2 regions of the Paenibacillus sp. FSL R7-0163 genome follow, and region 1 is predicted to be linked to the other one. Evidence: a T-box and tRNA genes for the amino acid it is inferred to sense, from the RefSeq annotation. Region 1 holds a T-box; the other holds one or more tRNA genes.
The links. A T-box is a leader RNA that pairs with one kind of tRNA and senses whether it is charged. The one in region 1 lies ahead of metG (methionine--tRNA ligase), so its partner is inferred to be a tRNA-Met.
Positions count from the first base shown of each region.

Region 1 (9,909 bases):
CTTGAACAATAGGCGGATGATCGGCAGTAGTTGTTCAAAGCTTTCTTTAGCGAAGTCCACTTGACCAGATGTAAAGGCTTCAAAGATACGAAGGCATTCTGCCGGATAAACGTTGGCAGTAGCGAGCATACCCCCAGCTGCTCCGCAGCTAAGCATTTCATAAAAGAGGGAATCATCGCCGCCAAGCACAGGTTTGGCACCTGTACGGACTAACTCTGTAACCATTTTTGTACTGCCTGAGCAGTCTTTTAAACCGACAACATTATTCATTTCTAGGATTGTACGTGCAGTATCTACCGTCATGGCGGTACCTGTACGACTTGGAATATCATAAGCCATGATTGGTATGCCTACTTCTGCAGCTTTGCGGAAATGGGCAATGATACCCTCTTGTGAAGGACGACTATAATAAGGTACGACTACTAGTGCACAATCAGCACCAAGGTTTGCAGCAATTTCCGTGCGTGCAACCGTAGAGGCTGTATCATTGGTACCTGTACCAACTACTAAGGGGATTGATGTGGATTGTAGAAGCTCACGGGAAGTGTTTACTAGAAGCTGCATTTCATTTACGGTTACAGTGGGCGATTCTCCGGTGGTTCCATTAACGACCAGACCTTGTATGCTGTTGTTAATAATGTTCTTTACATAACGCTGATACGAATCCAAATCAACTTCACCAGCAGCATTGAACGGGGTGACCACGGGGACATAAACTCCATAAATCTGTTGTTCTGTAAGCATAAATTATCGGCCTCCAAAATATTTTAATTCCTCTACATACACTTTACCATGGAAAGTAGCATCGTCGTTAGCTATAATAAATGATATGGATCATCAAAAATATTGATGTTAGGGTGAGGTAATGGATTTAACCTATTTACGAACCTTCCGCGAGGTGGCTAAACGTCAGAGCTTTACGCGAGCTGCTGAAGAATTGGGATATGCACAATCAAGTGTGACGATGCAGATACAGAAGATAGAGAAGGAATATGGAGTACCTTTAATAGAGAGGCATGGCCGTCAGCTGCGGCTTACCCCGCCAGGAGAAGAGTTATTGAAGCTGTTCGTGGAGATTTTGGATTTGTATGATCGTTCAAAAGAAACCATCGCCCAGCAAATCGGAGGAACGATAACTATTGGGACGATAGATTCTTTAGCGGCCTTTTATTTACCTCCTTACCTGCAGCAGCTAAGGACTAAATTTCCGAAGCTGGATATTCATCTGCAAACGATGCAGGAAGCTAATCTTCTTGCCAAAATAAAAGATGGCGAAGTAGATCTAGGCTTAATGTTGGATCGCACCACTGCGGATTCCATCCTTGAGCGTACGATCGTCAGAGATGAGCCGCTTGTATTGATAGCCCCCATTCATCATCCGCTTGCCCAGATGGATACGGTAACCCTAAACGATCTGAATAACTGTGAGCTAATAGTCTCGGAGGAAAGCTGTATTTACCGCAGTCTGTTCGAGAATTTGTTAAAAGAGCACGGGATCATATTCCGCATAGGTTTTGAGCTTTCGAATCTGGAGGCCATCAAACGTTGTGTAATGAATGGTCTTGGAATTGCTTTGTTACCAAAAATCGTGGCAGAGGAAGAAATTGAACGAGGAAGCTTGGCGGAGCTGTCCTTTATTCATCCCGAAATTCACTTTGATCTGCAGCTTCTGATGCACCCTAAGAAGTGGAAATCACAACCGCTGCAATTTTTAATCCAAATGTTGCTTGCAAATCATTAATTTATTCCCATCAGGATCTTTCACAACAAACCAATGCTCATCTTGAATTTCAGTTACTAGCTCTACACCGAGAGCCTTCACATAATTGAAAGAGGCTTGCAAATCATCGGTCAGTAACAAAAAAGCTGGTGTTGTAATGGGCGGTGTTCCTTCAGGTTCTAAGCCGCCCCACAACGGCATGGTATCCAGTATGATTCCAGTGTTTCCCTGCATAGGCAGCGGGCATAAATGACCGTTCATGATCTTACAATCTGTCTCTGGAAGCCCCAGGACTTGGCAATACCAGCGACGGGATTTTTCAATATCATGTACGGGAATGAATACACTGCCAATTAAGTTCTTTACGGGGCTTTTTATTGTGGAATTTAAAGCGGACATTGCTTGTTCATTCATTTAAAGACCTCCCAAATCCGAAATGGATAAACCTTTATTTGGAAATTATGTATCTAATCTATTTAAATCATACAATCAATAGGACTCCAAGGGAATTGTAAAGGGTTATATTTTCATATGAAAGTAGCCAAAAAATTTGACATTGAAAATGAGTTTATGTTATATAAAAAGAAGAATTAGCACTCATCTAAGAAGAGTGCTAATCACGGAATGATGAATAATAAGGTTATTTTGAAAGGAGATTTATTTATTCATGGCCAAAAAAGAGTTTAAAGCCGAATCGAAAAGATTGCTGGAAATGATGATTAACTCCATTTATACTCAACGGGAAATTTTCCTGCGTGAACTGATTTCCAATGCAAGTGATGCGATTGATAAGATCTATTACAAAGCCTTAGCTGATGAAGGCCTGGTCTTCAATAAAGAGGATTATTATATTAAAGTGACCGCCGATAAGGCGAACAGAACCTTGACGATTTCCGATACAGGTATCGGGATGACACAAGAAGAGCTGGAGAATAACTTAGGAATTATCGCGAAGAGTGGATCTCTTGCTTTTAAGAAAGAGAACGAAGCTAAAGATGGCCACAACATCATCGGACAGTTCGGGGTGGGCTTCTACGCTGCGTTTATGGTGGCTGATGACGTTATAGTGATCAGTAAGGCATTAGGAAGCGACGAGGCCTTTAAATGGGAGTCTAAGGGCGCTGACGGCTATACCATCGAGACTGTTGAGAAGGATTCTGTCGGCACTGATGTGATTTTGAAGATTAAAGAGAATACTGAAGAAGATCAATATGATGAATATTTGGAAGAATATCGCCTGAAATCCATCATTAAAAAATACTCCGACTTCATCCGTTTCCCAATCAAAATGGACTTGAAGGAACAAAAGCCAAAAGAAGGCACGGAGAATGAGTTCGAAGAAGTTGTTCAAGAACAAACCGTAAACAGCATGGTGCCAATCTGGCGCAAGAACAAAAGCGAGCTGACTACAGAAGATTACGATAACTTCTATGCAGAGAAACGTTACGGCTTCGATAAGCCGCTTAAACATATTCATATCAGTGCTGATGGTGCTGTAGTGTACAATGCGATTTTGTTCATCCCAGAAAATACACCGTTTGACTATTACACAAAGGAATATGAAAAAGGTCTTGAGCTCTATTCCAACGGTGTGTTGATCATGAACAAATGTGCGGATCTGCTGCCTGATTACTTCAGTTTTGTAAAAGGTATGGTGGACTCAGAGGATCTTTCCTTGAACATTTCCAGAGAGATGCTCCAGCATGACCGTCAGCTGACTTTGATCGCTAAGAATATTAAGAATAAAGTGAAAAGCCAACTGCAAAGCCTGCTGAAGGATGAAAGAGAGAAATATGAGCAGTTCTATAATGCTTTTGGCAGACAGCTTAAGTTTGGTGTTTATAACGATTATGGGATGCACAAAGACACCCTCCAAGATTTACTGATGTTCTACTCCTCCAAGGAGAAGAAGCTGGTTACGCTGGACGAATACGTCTCAAGAATGCCAGAAGATCAGAAGTATATCTACTATGCTTCCGGAGAGTCGATCGACAGAATCGAGAAGCTCCCGCAAACCGAGCTTGTATCGGATAAAGGGTATGAAATTCTCTACTTCACTGATGATATTGATGAATTTGCGATCAAGATGATTCAGTCTTATAAGGAAAAAGAATTTAAATCCGTATCCAGCGGAGATCTGGGGATCGAAGCCGACGAAGCGGACAAGCCAACGGAAGCGGAAGAGAACGAAAACAAGGAGCTTTTTGAAGCGATGAAGGACATCCTGTCCGGCAAAGTGAAAAATGTTAAAGCTTCCAAACGTTTAAAGACTCATCCGGTATGTCTCTCTGCAGAAGGTGAGCTGACGATCGAGATGGAGAAAATTCTGAAATCGATGCCGAATGGCCAAGAGGTGCAAGCGGATAAGGTACTTGAAATCAACATCCATCACGAAGTATTCCAGTCCTTGAAGGCGGCAGCAGAGAACGACAAAGAAAAGCTCGGTTTATACACGAACCTGCTGTACAACCAAGCGCTGTTGATCGAAGGTCTACAGGTTAGTGATCCTGTTCAATTCACCAATGATATTTGCAAAATCATGAAATAATATGAAGTACAGAGACCATCCAATTGTATTATGATTGGGTGGTCTTTTTTATTTCAGCATTTCATTTTGTTGTGCGAAAAAGGTAGTAATCAATTTCAGAGTCATTATTTGTGCAACCGCTGATCGAATAGATAATTTCACCTTGTGTGCTTTTTTTACTCGTCACTTCGGAGCAGGTATCGGTTCTGACTCCTGTGTTGCTTCCACCGAATGCATCATTAGAGGTATCATAGCTATAATTAATCACGTTACCGTCAAATTTCAAATCCTTAAATATAGGATCGCCTTCATCTGTGTAACTTGTAACGCGTATATTGTCTGCTTTTTTGCTGGAGAGATTCGTTATAAATTGCTCGAATTTATCGAGGTTGTACACTTTTTCCCAAGAAACAATATCCCCTCTACTGATGGCTTCTTTGGAAGTATAGGGCTCACTTTTAGGTACAGAATTGACTTGATTATCGGAGCAACCCCATACCCCTGCTAGTAAAAGAACAGAGAGTGTAAGCAAATTTACCTTTTTCACTGAGGGACCTCCTTGTAACGTATTTATATAAAAGACGGAGATTAACTGGAAAAGTTACAGTGAGCTTGATTTTTCACATTGACAATAAACAACAAATTGATTATTATTTTCTCTAACTTGAATATGTAAAAGCAAAGAAGAGAAAGAGTACCACGGCAATTCTTTCAACAGAGAGCTCCGGTCGCTGAAAAGGAGTAAAGAAAACCCTTGGGAATATGGTCTCAGAGCTGCGCATCGAAACCTTATGGGTTGTAGGCTGCGCCGGAACCTGCATCCGTTACAGTGCTAGGGTATAAACGTTAATTAACGTCGTACCTGAAGAGGTAAATGTCATGAGGCATTTATAAAATTAGGTGGTAACACGTGAGTAGAACTCTCGTCCTTTGTGGATGGGAGTTTTTTTGTTGTCAAAAAAAGGAGGAGAAGGTTAATGAGTAATGTGTTTATAGGTGGTGCTTGGCCGTATGCGAATGGATCTTTACATCTTGGGAGATTATCAAGTGTGTTGCCTGGGGATGTGCTGGCACGATATTTTCGCTCCAAAGGGGATAACGTATTATATGTATCAGGCAGTGATTGCCATGGCACACCCGTAGCGGTTCAGGCTGCGAATGAAGGGATTACACCCGGAGCTTTTGCAAGCAGATATCATGAGGAGTTTCTGAAGTGTTTTAAACAGCTGGGATTTAGTTATGATCTATATACTCGAACGGATCAACCGCAGCATCATAAGGTCGTGCAAGAGTTGTTTACAAAGCTACTAGAGAATGGTCATTTACATAAAAAAACCATTGCGCAATGTTACTGCGAGGTGGATCAGCGCTTTTTGCCAGACAGATATGTGGAAGGGACTTGTCCGGTATGTGGCCAGCGGGCGCGAGGGGATCAATGTGATTATTGTTCTACGATTCTAGATCCTGCCGATTTGTTAGACAGAGTCTGCAAATTATGTGGTAATACACCATCAGAAAGGCCGACAGAACATTATTATCTTAGCTTATCTAATTTTCAGTCTGAATTAACGGAATATGTAGAGGAAGCACAATTTTGGAGAGATAACGCTATAAAACTGACCAAACGTTATTTACAAGAAGAGCTGCAGGACCGCGCGGTAACAAGAGACTTGTCTTGGGGTGTAGATGTTCCTGTGGCTGGATTTGAAGATAAAAAGATTTATGTTTGGATTGAGGCGGTAAGTGGTTATTTATCAGCCAGTAAGCAGTGGGCTGCACAGTCCGGAGGAAGCTGGGAGGATTTTTGGTTAGAGGAAAAAGGGGAGATTACTGCTTATTATGTGCATGGTAAAGACAATATTCCTTTTCACACTTTAATATGGCCGGCTGTGTTATTAGGAGCTGGAGGTCTGCATTTACCGGACAGGATTATATCTAGCGAATATTTAACCCTTGAAGGGCAGAAGTTCTCCACTAGCCGAAACTGGGCGGTCTGGGTACCTGATATTTTAGAGCGGTATCAGCCAGATTCTATTCGTTATTTCTTAATTGCTAATGGACCCGAGAAGCGGGACACGGATTTTTCCTGGAGAGAGTTTATTTATAGCCATAATGGAGAGCTGCTTGGAGCATTTGGTAACTTTGTGAACCGTTCATTGGCTTTTGTAGATAAGTTTTATGAAGGGAAAGTGCCGAATGGGCAATTGGATAAGGGGTGGAATGACAACATTGACCTCTTGTATCTCGAATCAGGGCGGCTTATTGAGGCTGGGAATCTAAAAGATGCGCTGGAGTATATTTTTTCTTATGTGCGCAAGGCAAACCAGTATTTCGACCTGCAAAAACCATGGATACAGATAAAAGAGGATCAGGTTTCTTGTGATTCTGCAATATACACATGTGTGCAGATTATTGCGAACCTAGCGAATTTGTTACATCCGTTTCTGCCGTTCTCTTGTGACAAGATCAGGGGGTTCCTGTCGTTAGAACTACCGAATTGGCAGCCTTGCTCGGTACCCCCTTACCAACAGGTTACTGATTTACAATTATTGTTTGAACGAATTGATATTAACCGTATTAAAGAAGAAGAGGATAGGCTCGTTCAACAGCAAGTGAATAAATAGAGCTGGTATTATCCATTCTTGAAACTCTCAATAAACTTTGAAGCCAATGATGACAAGTATTTATCCTTAATCCAGACGGCGGCGACCCGCGTGCGTAGTGATTCACTACTAATTTCTTTATAGATCAAATTACTATTACTCGTTAATTCGAAAGCGGATTTGGGGATGATTCCGATGCCAAGACCAGCGTTTGCCCAGAGCAGTGTTGTTCTAGCATCATCATTCATACAGAAAATCAGCGGATCAAAGCCGTTCTCAAGACATGTTTCCCGGATAAGCTGCTCAAAACGGCGGTAGATAATAAGCGGCTTATCCTTTAGCTCACCGATCTCAATAAAGTTTTCATCCGTTTTCCAGTCATACTCAGGTGTCATTACGGCAATCATAGGTTCAGCTTGTGTGTAAAGACATTCTAAATTTGTACCATTAAAGGGTGTCCTAACAATCCCGACTTCGACAATGCCTTTATTCAAGAGGTCAATGATTCTAAAGGTATTTCCTTCATGAATCTCAAACTTCACACCTTTATAGGTTTTGTGAAATTCACATAGCCGATCTTGAAGCAACGTAGCTCCAGAGGAAGAAACTGTACCAATGGCTAGGGTTCCTTTTAAACCTTTGACAAAATCAGTGAGCTCACGGGCAGTGGAATCTGCCAGCTCCAGAATTTGTTGGGCACGGTCCCGCAAAATGGCTCCAGCTTCAGTGAGCTGCACGCTGCGTGGACCTCGTTCCACTAGCTTTACACCGAGTTCTTCCTCCAGGAGCTTTAGCTGCTGGCTCAGTGGAGGCTGGGCCATTTGCAGTTTTTTGGCTGCAGATGTGATCTGTCCTTCCTCAGCTATCGCCATAAAATATTTAAGCTGTCTAATATCCATATAAAAATCCTCCGAACTTGAGATATGCTAATCGTATGGGAGCGATACGAATCCAATATTATTAATATGTGAGTAGATATGCCATAATCATAACTGTTCTTATACATATTTCAAGTGGTTAAATACTTCTTATGTTGGGTGTGGATAAATTTGTTCAAAATTGCAGTATATTTAAAGCCGTACAAAAAAGAAGCGATCATTGGACCGATCTTCAAACTGATGGAAGCGATTCTGGAGCTGATTTTGCCTACCATTGTCGCATTGATCATCAACAACGGGGTTGGCAATCATGACAGCGCCTATGTTTACCGCATGGGTGGCCTAATGGTTCTGATGTCACTGCTTGGCTTCGGCTGCTCCATGGTATGCCAATACTATGCAGCCCGGGCTTCACAGGGATTCGGTACGACACTACGCAATAAGATGTTTAGACATATTACATCCTTGTCGTATGCTGAACTGGATACCTTAGGTACGCCTACACTGATTAATCGGATTACCAATGACGTAAACCAGCTGCAAATTGCTGTGGCCATGCTGATTCGTCTAGTTATTCGTGCACCGTTTATCTGCATCGGGGCTATCCTAATGTCCATGATTTTGGATTTTAGATTATCGCTGATTCTAATAGCGGCAACACCGGTTTTTGGCATTATTTTATATTTTATTATCACCCGCAGTGCTCCTTTGTACCGAAAATACCAGCAGAAGCTGGATGCCCTTGCGCTCGTACTGAGTGAGAATTTATCGGGGATTCGAGTGATTCGTGCTTTTGCCAAAAGACGTACAGAAAAAGAACGTTTTGATGCCTCATCTGATGATTTGACTACTACGGCGATCCGGGTTTCGCGGATTTCTGCTTTGCTTGGGCCGATGACTACACTTGTAGTAAATGCGGCGATCATAGCTATTTTGTGGGTAGGCGGAATTCATATCGATGGGGGCCGATTGTCTCAAGGGGAGATCATTGCCTTCATCAATTACATCACTCAGATCTTGCTGGCGCTGATAGTGGTCTCCAACTTGGTTATTATTTTTACAAAAGCCTCATCCTCAGCGAATCGTGTGAATGAAGTGCTTGGTGTTAAGGTATCCGTGTCCGAGGAAGGAAATGCATTGATTGCAGAACCTGCCCCTGCTGCCCCTGCTATACAATTCGATCACGTATCCTTTGGGTATAATACGACAGGTGAATCGGCATTAGAGGATATATCTTTAGTAATTAATCGCGGAGAGACCGTGGGCCTGATTGGCAGTACGGGTTCAGGTAAGTCTACTTTTGTGAATTTGATCCCTCGTTTTTATGATGTGGTGCAAGGTGAAGTGAAAGTGGATGGTGTGGATGTCAGAGATTACAAGCTGCACCAGCTTCGTGAGAAAATAGGGATTGTACCGCAAAAAGCTGTGCTGTTTACAGGAACAATCGCTGAGAATATACGTTGGGGTAAGGAAGATGCAACTGAGGAAGAAATCATGCAGGCAGCCTCTATCGCTCAAGCGGAGGAGTTTATACGTAAATTACCCGAAGGCTTGAATACGCAAGTATCTCGTGGTGGATTAAATTTATCCGGTGGACAAAAGCAGCGCTTAACCATAGCTCGTGCAGTAGTAGGTAAGCCATCGATTCTTATTTTGGATGACTCCTCCAGTGCGCTGGATTTCTCCACAGATGCGGCACTTCGAAAGGCTCTTAAAGAGAGCAGCCAGGAAATGACCGTGCTCCTTGTCTCGCAGAGGGTAAGCACTGTAAGACAAGCGGATAAAATAATGGTATTTGAGGAAGGGCGGATCGCCGGTGTCGGAACCCATGAGGAGCTGATGCGGGGTTGTGAAGAGTATAAAGAAATCTGCCTGTCCCAGCTATCAAGTGAGGAGTCGGGCCAATGAACAAAAACAACATTTGGAAAAGACTTATTGTATACACAGGGCATTATAAAAAAATAGCTATAGGCGCAGTAATCTGCGCAATACTCAGTGTGATTGCCAGTCTAATTGGCCCGTTGCTTATCGGCAGCGCCATCGATTTTATGATCGGGCCGGGAGAGGTTGATTTTGACGCCGTACTTAGACTGCTTTTGATTCTGGCAGGGGTGTATATTGTCGGCAGCTTTTTCGGATGGCTTCTTACCTACCTGACTAATCGAATTGCCTACCGGACTG
Region 1 is NZ_CP150224.1:2,073,075-2,082,983, forward strand. Features, by position in the region: gene dapA (4-hydroxy-tetrahydrodipicolinate synthase) at 1-744, opposite strand, end outside; gene NST45_RS09240 (LysR family transcriptional regulator) at 866-1,741, shown strand; gene NST45_RS09245 (VOC family protein) at 1,712-2,134, opposite strand; gene htpG (molecular chaperone HtpG) at 2,388-4,268, shown strand; gene NST45_RS09255 (DUF4362 domain-containing protein) at 4,330-4,794, opposite strand; T-box leader at 4,920-5,181, shown strand; gene metG (methionine--tRNA ligase) at 5,225-6,871, shown strand; gene NST45_RS09265 (LysR family transcriptional regulator) at 6,880-7,749, opposite strand; gene NST45_RS09270 (ABC transporter ATP-binding protein) at 7,900-9,636, shown strand; gene NST45_RS09275 (ABC transporter ATP-binding protein) at 9,633-9,909, shown strand, end outside.

Region 2 (9,909 bases), 1.0 Mb from region 1:
GAATGAAAATTCCAGCAACCGGCGCTATCATCGTTACAGTGGCAGATAAAGATAAAGCAGAAGCTGTGGAGCTTATGAAAGGCTTCCACTCGCTGGGTTACAAGATCATTGCTACCGGAGGAACCGCTCAAGCGCTTGAAGAAGCAGGTCTCAACGTAATGAACGTGAACAAGCTGGATGAAGGTGCACCGAACATTCTCGACTTGATTCGTGGTGGGCAAGCCAACTTCGTCTTTAATACACTGACTAAAGGGAAAACACCAGAGCGTGATGGATTCCGTATCCGTCGTGAAGCGGTTGAGAATGGCGTCGTATGTATGACATCACTCGATACAGTAACGGCACTGCTCAGAATGCTGCAAACGATCAACTTCTCGTCACAGTCCATGCCTGCTTTTGTCGGACAATTAAACTAATCTCATAAAGATGCATAGGGCGGTTTGCGTTTACGCAGACCGTTCCGCTATGCCTAGGGGCTAATAAATGAAGAGTGTGGATTTAAGTCTGCACTGGATGGGAGAACGGTTATGGGACAGGGAGATGCAAAGTGGAATGAAATGGCGAATCGCTTGATGATCGCCTTGGATTACCCTGATGTTGCTGGGGCAAGAACCTTGATTGACAAGCTGGAAGGGATTCCTTGTTATATGAAAGTGGGAATGCAGCTCTTCTATGCAGCAGGACCGGAATTCATTAATGAACTGAAATCTCGGGGGTATTCTGTATTTGCAGATGTCAAAATGCATGATATTCCTAACACGGTAAAAGGCGGGGCAGAAAGCCTTACGAACCTCGGTGTAGATATGTTTAACGTACATGCCGCTGGAGGCTCGGCAATGATGGCTGCAGCCCGTGAAGGCGCTGCTTCAGTAGTTAATGGGAATGCTGCGCTTAAAATGCCTTTGATTATCGCAGTTACACAGCTAACCAGCACGAGCCAAGAAGTGATGAATAACGAAATTGGAATCGCAGGAGACGTAGCAGATACTGTAGTCAGATACGCTAAGCTGGTAGCCGCTGCAGGTCTGGATGGAGTAGTGGCTTCACCGCAAGAGTCCTCAGCGATCGCAGAGGCTTGTGGGCCCGCATTTTGTACAGTTACACCTGGTATCCGGCCAGCAGGTGCATCCCTAGGTGACCAGTCCCGGGTGATGACGCCGGGCAAAGCCATTCAGCAAGGCAGCCACTTCCTGGTGGTGGGACGTCCTGTTACAACTGCAGCTGATCCACGTCAAGCAGCACTAAATATTATTGAGGAGATGACCCTAGCATGAGTACATTAAATAGAAGTGAACAAGTAGCAAGTTATCTGCTTACGATAGGAGCGGTGGCACTGCGACCGCAGGAGCCTTTTACCTGGACCTCTGGTATTAAATCCCCGATCTATTGCGATAACCGTCTGACTATGGCTTACCCAGAGGTACGTAACTATATTGCTGATGCCTTTGCTGAGCTTATTAAAAGCCAGTATCCAGATGCAGAGGTGATCGCAGGTACAGCAACCGCAGGCATTCCTCACGCAGCTTGGGTAGCTGATAAACTCAATCTGCCAATGGCTTATATCCGCGATAAAGCTAAAGGTCACGGCAAGCAGAATCAGATCGAAGGCCTAATTAAGCCGGGGCAAAAGGTAGTCGTTATCGAGGACTTGATCTCCACTGGTGGAAGCTCCATCAAAGCAGCTCAAGCTGTGCAAGAAGCAGGCGCAGAAGCGTTGGCTGTATTGGCAATCTTCAGCTACGAGCTGGATCGTGCGGTCGATGCTTTTGCTGCCGCTGAAATGCCATTACAAAGCTTGTCCAACTACAGCACATTGATTGATGTGGCTCTTACACAAGGCGAGATCGCAGCTACGGATGTGGAACTGCTGAAATCTTGGAGAAAAGATCCGTCCGCATTTGGCGTTTAAAATAAATATTTAAGTATAGATTGGACGGGCCTCTCACATTTTGGTGGGAGGCTTTTCTTTTTAACTGCACCGAGTGCAATTAAAAGGAAAAGGTGCTCTGACACTCTGGAATACTATACTCTGCCCCGGTGATTCCTCGCGCTGTCGTCACACACGCAGAATAGTTGCAGTTCGTGCACTTAAACTAACCTTCCTTAGAGGATATGGCGATATAGTTGCACTTTGTGCAATTATATCCACCAGAAATCCGCCGAAAGCTCCTAATAACGTTTTTTAACTGCACATAGTGCAATTAAAAGGAGAAGCGCAACACACACAGCTGTAATAGTTGCACAAAGTGCAATTATCTTACCGTAGAAAGGCATATCAGGATCCTCAGAAAACTCCCGGAATGTTTTTTATAGAAATAATATGAAGAAATCGTAGCATAACTTTAAACAGCCTGTAACTTCCCCTCCTGAATAAAGCTATATACTGTTACTAGAATTATGGGTAATTATTCATAAGGTGGATGGATTGAGTATTTTATGGGAGGGTTCAAGAATGAATCATATAAATAATAATAGAAGGCTATGGCGGCGCTGGTTAAGCTTTGGAGTATGTGCTGCACTGCTATTGCCTTTAATTTCTGAAAGCAGGCACACAGCTTGGGCGGAGGCTTCTAAGCCATCTACAGAACAGCGTGTACTACGTATTGGCAGCCTCTGGTCTGGAGAGGACGATTCTTCTTTTCGTCAGCAGTTTACAGATATGTATGAATTGCAGCATCCTGAAATCAAACTTGAGATTATTCCAGCCATCAATATGAATGAGCTTCGTTTTGACAGCACCTATCCAGAGGTTAACCCAGATAATCTGGAGAATATCCGAACAATTATGGGCGGTGCACAGCCAGTTGATGTAATCGTCGGTGATAGTACATTGGTGAAGAGTTTGGTGAAGCATAATCTGGTGCAATCGCTGGAGCCGCTTATCGCACGAGATCAATATGATTTAAGCAATATGGCACCTACAATGTTAAATGGAGTACGTGAGCTGGGTGGAGGAAGTCTTTACGCGTTAGCGCCGACCTTTATGTCGAGTGCGTTATATTTTAACAAAGGTATTTTTGATGCTGCTGGTGTAGGTTATCCGACGGACGGAATGACTTGGGATGAAGTGTTCGCGCTGGCCGAAAAGGTGACCAAGAAATCGACAAATAAAGATAAGCGTATATATGGATTTTCGATGAACCGTAATATGAGCGATCCTTTCTGGGATATGCAGACCTATGTCTCACCGCTTGAGCTTGCTATGTATGACAACAAGGGACATAAGATGGAGGTAAACCAAACACAGTGGAGTCAAGCTTGGACGACCTACAGCCAATTGGTGAAAAAGCAAATTACACCTGGGTTAAACGGTATGGATTTTATAGAAACAGAACGGAGCACCTATAGTCCTGTCCAAGGGGATCTATTCCTTACCGGAAAAGCTGCAATGGTAATTGGAGAATACGATTATCTTAATGAGCTTGCAGGTGTGAGCCGCAATGCAGCAAAAATTAAAAATTACAGTCCCGTCGATTGGGGTTTCGTTACCGTACCTACTTTTAAGGAGAAACCAGGAGTGGCTGTAGGTACTTGGGTAGGTAATATGATGGCTATCAACACTATGGCTGCTAATAAGGAAGATGCTTGGGATTTGATCAAGTTCGTCAACAGTAATGAGGTAGCCAAAATTAAAGCTCATACCCGCGGGGAACTAACTTCCCGTAAGGATTACATTACCACGAAGGTACCTTCAGTAAATCTGGAATCCTTCTATACGCTCAAACCATTACCAGCCAATGATCCTTTGATGAACGTCCTACAAACACAGAAGCCTGGAATTAGCCGTATTAACGATGTTGGGCGCCAACTATTCACAGAGGTTTATCAGGGCAAAAGAACGGTGGAGAGTGCCCTCAAAGCTTGGGAGAAGCAAGGGAATACCATGCTGGGTACGCTCGAAAAAGATCCCACATATTATTTCGACTCTATAGGGGATTAAGTTTTGGAATATGTAGCGGCCACCGGATTTCCGGTGGCTTATTTTGTGGAACTTGGGCATGATAAGTTCAGAGCAGCGTGAGATTAATTTGCGAAAAGGAGAAGAGGGCATCATGAATTGGATATACTTCGCGAAACTGTTCAGAACGAGATTTCAAGCAGGTTGTTTAGCAAAAAGGTTGGAGCAAGATGGCTGGATTTATGGCTACCATGACCCAAGTTTTGTGGAAATTTATCGATCCCGCAAAGGAAGATATGGGGTTAGATTTTTGCCTTGAGAACTTTTACAAATTCATCCTTGACGTAGACCCATTTTGTACTGTATATTATTTATTGTCGCTGTTTGAATATTATTTCTGACGCGGGGTGGAGCAGCCCGGTAGCTCGTCGGGCTCATAACCCGAAGGTCGCAGGTTCAAATCCTGCCCCCGCAACCAATTTTATTACAACAGCAATTGTACATTCGGATATTTTTAGATCCGGGCCCTTAGCTCAGTTGGTTAGAGCGGTCGGCTCATAACCGATTGGTCGGGGGTTCGAGTCCCTCAGGGCCCACTTATCAAAAACCCTTACTTTGTAAGGGTTTTTTGCTGTCTATAAGCTTAGCAATATAAGAAAGTAGAATGGATAAAGAACAGAATTTTGAGTTTGCTAACGGATTTGCTAACGGGAATTATTTTTCTGCAGTTTCGAGCTGTTTTTCAGCGTATTTATTCAGTTCTGCTTCAATTTTATCAACGGCCTCTTCTTGCATGATTGGGAGTAGGTGTGAGTATTATTCGTTGAACATCGCTGGAGTCATACCCAGTCGTTCAGCAGCTACCTTTAGCTTTATATAGCTCCGACCAGAGTAGCAACATACTAAGTCAATTTCCTTGTATGAGTCCTCGTATTCTTTTTTTTAGCCCCGATTTGCGTATAGCGTTCCTTAAGACCATCAATAATATTCTGAAAAACCTTGCAAAGTACCACTGGTTATCATTGTAGCCAATCTAGAATATTTCTAGTGTCGTTTGTAGAGTACGGCAGTTTACTTCTCTGCCACTGCCGCTCTTGTTAAGGCGCATGCAGGTAGCTGTTCTTTGTTAGTAGGGGGATTTAATAAATTTTAGTAGAAGTTCTGACATTCATTTTAAATAAATGTTATAATTATTAAATCAGTGTGTAGAGATATTGGTCTTTTTTGTTGGGCCAAAAATATATGTCTCATGATACGTCTGCCATCTGAAATATTATTCACGGAGATGACAAACATGCATGGAGACAAAAGACTGCCCAGAAACGGAAAAGAAGGTATACTATTTTTACTCATTATTTCAATCATTTCAGTAAACACTATTGCCCCTATTATTGTGGGGTTGGAACGTGGCTTCAGTAAGGAAGTGTATATAGATACACTAAAGGTTATTCCGTTTATGTGGATGATCGTAGTTTTATCTGTAAGATTAGTTGCAGGACCGATTGTTGGGAAAGTGATGCCGAAATTCATGGGACAAACAGATGGATTTAATGCAAGGATTCTGTTGAATACTTTATTGAATGTCACGGTGTTATCTATCTTACTATCAATTATCGGCACATGGGTTGGGACGAAACAAATAAACCTGGATCCACTTAAAAATTTCCTTCACATCTGGCCAAGAAACTTTGGTATAGCATTTTGGATTGAACTGTTGGTTGCGCAGCCGATAGCAAGATTTGCGATGAAAACATTACACGCAAGACAGGATCGAAAAACGGAAAGTGTAAATGCGTAACTAGCTAGAATTTTGTAGACGAATAAGAAAAAAAGGAGCGTCCATGGTGGGCGTTCCTTTTTTATGTCGTAGTAGTCGGATTATAATGCTCAACAGGAGATGCTCGCGAATGACTGAACGCACAATGTAGAAGCATGCTCTAAATACTGCGTACTTTTGATTTGCCTTTGGGGCAAATTGCTTCGTAAAGAATTAATCCAGCAATAACTCTAGCCCCCGGTCACCGCGGTTGAGTTTACAAGTACCCACTAAGGAGAAGTAACCGATGAAAACGAAAATACTCTTTTACTATCTGTGATAATTGCATTTACATGCACCGCAGTCACACTGGAGCCAACCACAAGAATAATGAATAGGGTGTGTCTCAGTGCCTAAAGGAGCATGACATCTCCAGCATTTAGTGTGACGTATTCCATATTTCATAATTTGTTTTTCTTTGATATGCGTTTGGAAGTATTCTTTTTGTGATTTTTTTCGTTTTTCTTCCTCTTCTTTCCTAAGTTGTTCATTTTGTTGAATTATGAATTTTCTTTCAGCTTCAATCTTTTTAATAGCGAGTGCTTCTTGAACGTACCCTTGAATTAAGGAAATATCATTTTTCAAGCAACATACTATCTCTGTTACATTCTGTCGTTCATCGGAAATCATTCCATATAGGTTAACGCCATTGTTAAAGTCATCTTGCGATAAATTAAGCATATCAAGATTTCCTGACACTAATGAACGACTTATCATAACGTTTCCAATGGATAAAAATCCTGAACTCAATTTCATGCTCAATATGCTATCTTTATGCAGATAATTATTACCTTTAATTTCAATGATGGCGAATTGTCTGTTTACTGTTGGAGTATAAGTTAATTTATTATCGATTTTTATAGTATTTGATTCCGAAAGTTTCTGATATTCTCTATCTTCTATTATTGTAAGAAGACCCTGTAATACTCCTTTGAAAAATCCCATATTATGTACTCTCCTTTTATTTAAATCAGGTTTATTTTACCATGTGAAATAGTTTAATAGTGAGGAAATTTGAATTGTATTTGACTGAGGATTAGTAACATAAGGACTCTGGAGTATGAAAGATTTGTTATGGACAGAAAAAAAGAAAGAGTTATCCGGTATCCGATAAAATAGCTGTTGGGGCACTCTTTCTTGCTGCAAACTTACTTATACTAAACACCAAACTTCGTTTGAGTAGGGAGCATTTTTGGTATGAGGCTCCTATCGGACCCAGCTGACCCTTAAAGAGGTTTTTCTCCACATTTGCAATTCTAACGGACTCCATAGTCGCTATTGGCATAAAAAGTACCGCATTTGAGTCTCTTTCTAGGCATTAGCGTCCATGGAGTCCGAAACCATGCTCCAAAGGCTGAAAATCAGCAAATAGCGGCATCTAGGTCCGATAGCTCGAGGTGAAGGAGGTTAGTTCGTTAGCTCGTTAGTGCCATGCTCCTCGCAGATGTAGTTGCAGAAATTACAATGAGAAGTAGCCTATAAAGGAACAGTCAGTAGTTTCACCTCTGCAACCAGCATATCTAGTATGCGAGCTCATAAACCATACAGTAAAGCACAAAACGGCACTGCTCCAAACCATGAAATGGTTTGGAAGCAGCGCCGTTTTTGTTAGCAGTCAGCTAAATTCCTCCAATGGAGAGCAAGGCGATCGAAACGATGTACCCAATTGCTTCCGACCGCAGTCCCAATCTCAATCTCAATCTCGATCGCAGTCCCGATCGCAGTCCCGATCGCAATCGCGATCCCAACCGCAGCCCTAGTCGCAGTCCCGATCGCAATCCCAATCCCAATCACACTCCTAGTCGCATTCGCAATCGCAGTCCCGATCACAGTCCTAATCTCAGTCGCAATCCCGATCCCAACCGCAGTCCCAACCACAGGCCCTGGGTTTCCACCAACATCCCTAAAGTTTCATGCTGTCCCACAGCTGCTGGAATGCCCCGGATTCGACCTCGAAGAATACCGGTGCCTGACCGTAGCGTACAAGTCCTTGACCGAACAGCGTCAGCTCTACTCGGGCGTTGTCTTCCAGCTGCAGATAGATGATCTTGCGGTCTTCGCTGTCGTAGATGCCTTGCTCGATCAGCGGCTCTGCTGCCAGCGGTTTAGCCGCTTGGAGTGCTGTCAGGAAGCCATCAAGCGCCTCGCCATTGGCGATTGGCGCCTGCTGCTGGAGGCCGTTGTTCCAGCTGTTGAAGCTTTCCGACTGAGCTGAAGTAACTCGGCCTTCAAGATTCAGCTTGCCGAATAGGTCGGCGCCGCTGTTTATGGTGATGCCGTTCGTGTGCTCATACAGTTCAGCGAATACCTCGCCGTTGATTTCCGAATAGGACATAATCAGGAAGCTGGAATCATAGCCCTTCACGGAATAGAGATCCGTTTCGCCGATGTTCGAGGCTAACTCAATATATTCGTCGTTACCGCTCCATTCGTTGATGCCGCCTGTAGTGCGTCCTAACTTGTCACCGCGCAGAGCGGCAGCATCGGCAGCGTCGATGCGAGTCGCTGACTGTGTGTAAATATTATTTTTATACACGACCAAGGCGATCATATCTGCCTTCACGCCAGATTCCTTATCTGGCAGTTTCAGCTTGGGAATGACAATGCTGCCCGATGTAGCTGTGCCCGAATTGCCAGCATTGCTTACACCCGGAGTTACCTGGGCAACCTGCCCCGGGGAGCTCTGACTGTTCAACTGCTGCCATATACTAGGCCCAGCCAGACCGATTCCTGCGGCGAGCACGACACTTGCCGCGATATAAACCGTCTTGCGCGGACGTTTCCGCTCCTGCCGCTGCTCCATTTTGTCGAACAATTCTTTTTTCATTTCTTCACCTGGTTTCATCGAATCCACCGCTTTCTTATATGTTGTTCGAAACTGATCTTCCTTCACTGTGGTTCCACTCCTTCCAGCTCCAGTTTTAACAGTTGCCGTCCCCGCTGAAGTCTCATCTTCACGGCAGACTGGCTAATCTGCAGAATCTTGCTGATCTCCTGGATGGGATAGTCCTCGTAATAATAAAGATGGATTACGGTTTTATACTTCATGGGCATCGCCATAACTAACTGCAGCAGAGCCCAATCCTCGGGGCTGTCTGCCGCAATTGGCTCAGCGCTCTCCAGCTTAACCTCGCGCTTGCGCCAGCCTCTGCCCAGTAGTGTTTTACAATGGTTGGTGATTACCCGGATCAGCCATGCCTTCTGATGTTCGGCATCTTTGAACTTTGGCGCTTTTTCTATTAGCTTGATGAAGGTATCCTGAGTGGCTTCTTCGGCATCTTGCCGGCTGCCTAGATGGACCAAAGCGATCCGGAACAGCATATCTGCGTAAATTTCGTAACTCTTCATCACATGATTTCCCGGCCGGGTCATGGATCGCTGCATGATACTGTGCCCCCCTTTACCTATAACACCATTTAGGACGGCATTAGGTCACATTTTGTTCCTGAGAAAATTTCTTTGTGTTTGAGAGTAGAGAATGCCTATTCATAAATTATCGCCAGAGGGTTATGGACTCAGAAGTCGTTATTTGCATATAAATAGACTTTTGAGCAAGTTCGCGGACCCCAGTGACGCTATTCCTTAAAAAGTGGGCCTTGTAAGGTGTTTCTCATGCCAATAAAGGCGATGGGGTCCGTTACACTTCGAAATGGAGGGTTATGCAACGCATAAGATCAACTGTGTCCGATAGCTGCTAAGCACCACGCCAATATTGTCTACGCAAACGCTGGTTACTTATTTAGAACAGGGGAGATCAAAAAAACGCATTTGCCCAAGCACCAATTGCTGACTGCTGGACAAACGCGTCTTTTTAATAGAGTGACTCCTTCACGGGAGATCCTCTTCGATATGTTTATATGTATAGCTAGGATCATTACCTTTAACAGGAGCCCTGCTGTATTGATAGATCCTTCCATTTTCTTTTCGATAAAAGTATCTTGCGTAGGGTTCGTCTGCGAAAATCACCGTGGTACTTACGAGGGGAGCTTTGGCAATCTGGGTGTATACTTTATAAAAATCTTCCTTCTTATAATTTCTCGTCTCTATTAGATAATGAATGACTTCTCTGTTCATATGATTTCGGAAGGAGTGGAGGGCTAAGGATGTTATTCCACAGATTAAAAGGATTAGAACGATGAAGATTAGTTTTGTATTTTTCTTCATTAATTCCCTCCATATAGATAATTTGTATATA
Region 2 is NZ_CP150224.1:1,032,349-1,042,257, forward strand. Features, by position in the region: gene carB (carbamoyl-phosphate synthase large subunit) at 1-416, shown strand, start outside; gene pyrF (orotidine-5'-phosphate decarboxylase) at 528-1,274, shown strand; gene pyrE (orotate phosphoribosyltransferase) at 1,271-1,909, shown strand; gene NST45_RS04415 (extracellular solute-binding protein) at 2,453-3,940, shown strand; tRNA gene NST45_RS04420 (tRNA-Met) at 4,300-4,376, shown strand; tRNA gene NST45_RS04425 (tRNA-Ile) at 4,421-4,494, shown strand; gene NST45_RS04430 (hypothetical protein) at 5,193-5,696, shown strand; gene NST45_RS04435 (hypothetical protein) at 5,985-6,659, opposite strand; gene NST45_RS04440 (hypothetical protein) at 7,323-7,592, opposite strand; gene NST45_RS04445 (hypothetical protein) at 7,618-8,607, opposite strand; gene NST45_RS04450 (sigma-70 family RNA polymerase sigma factor) at 8,604-9,098, opposite strand; gene NST45_RS04455 (hypothetical protein) at 9,543-9,878, opposite strand.
Region 2: it has a tRNA-Met gene. The T-box ahead of metG (methionine--tRNA ligase) is inferred to sense a tRNA for this amino acid. The anticodon was not compared.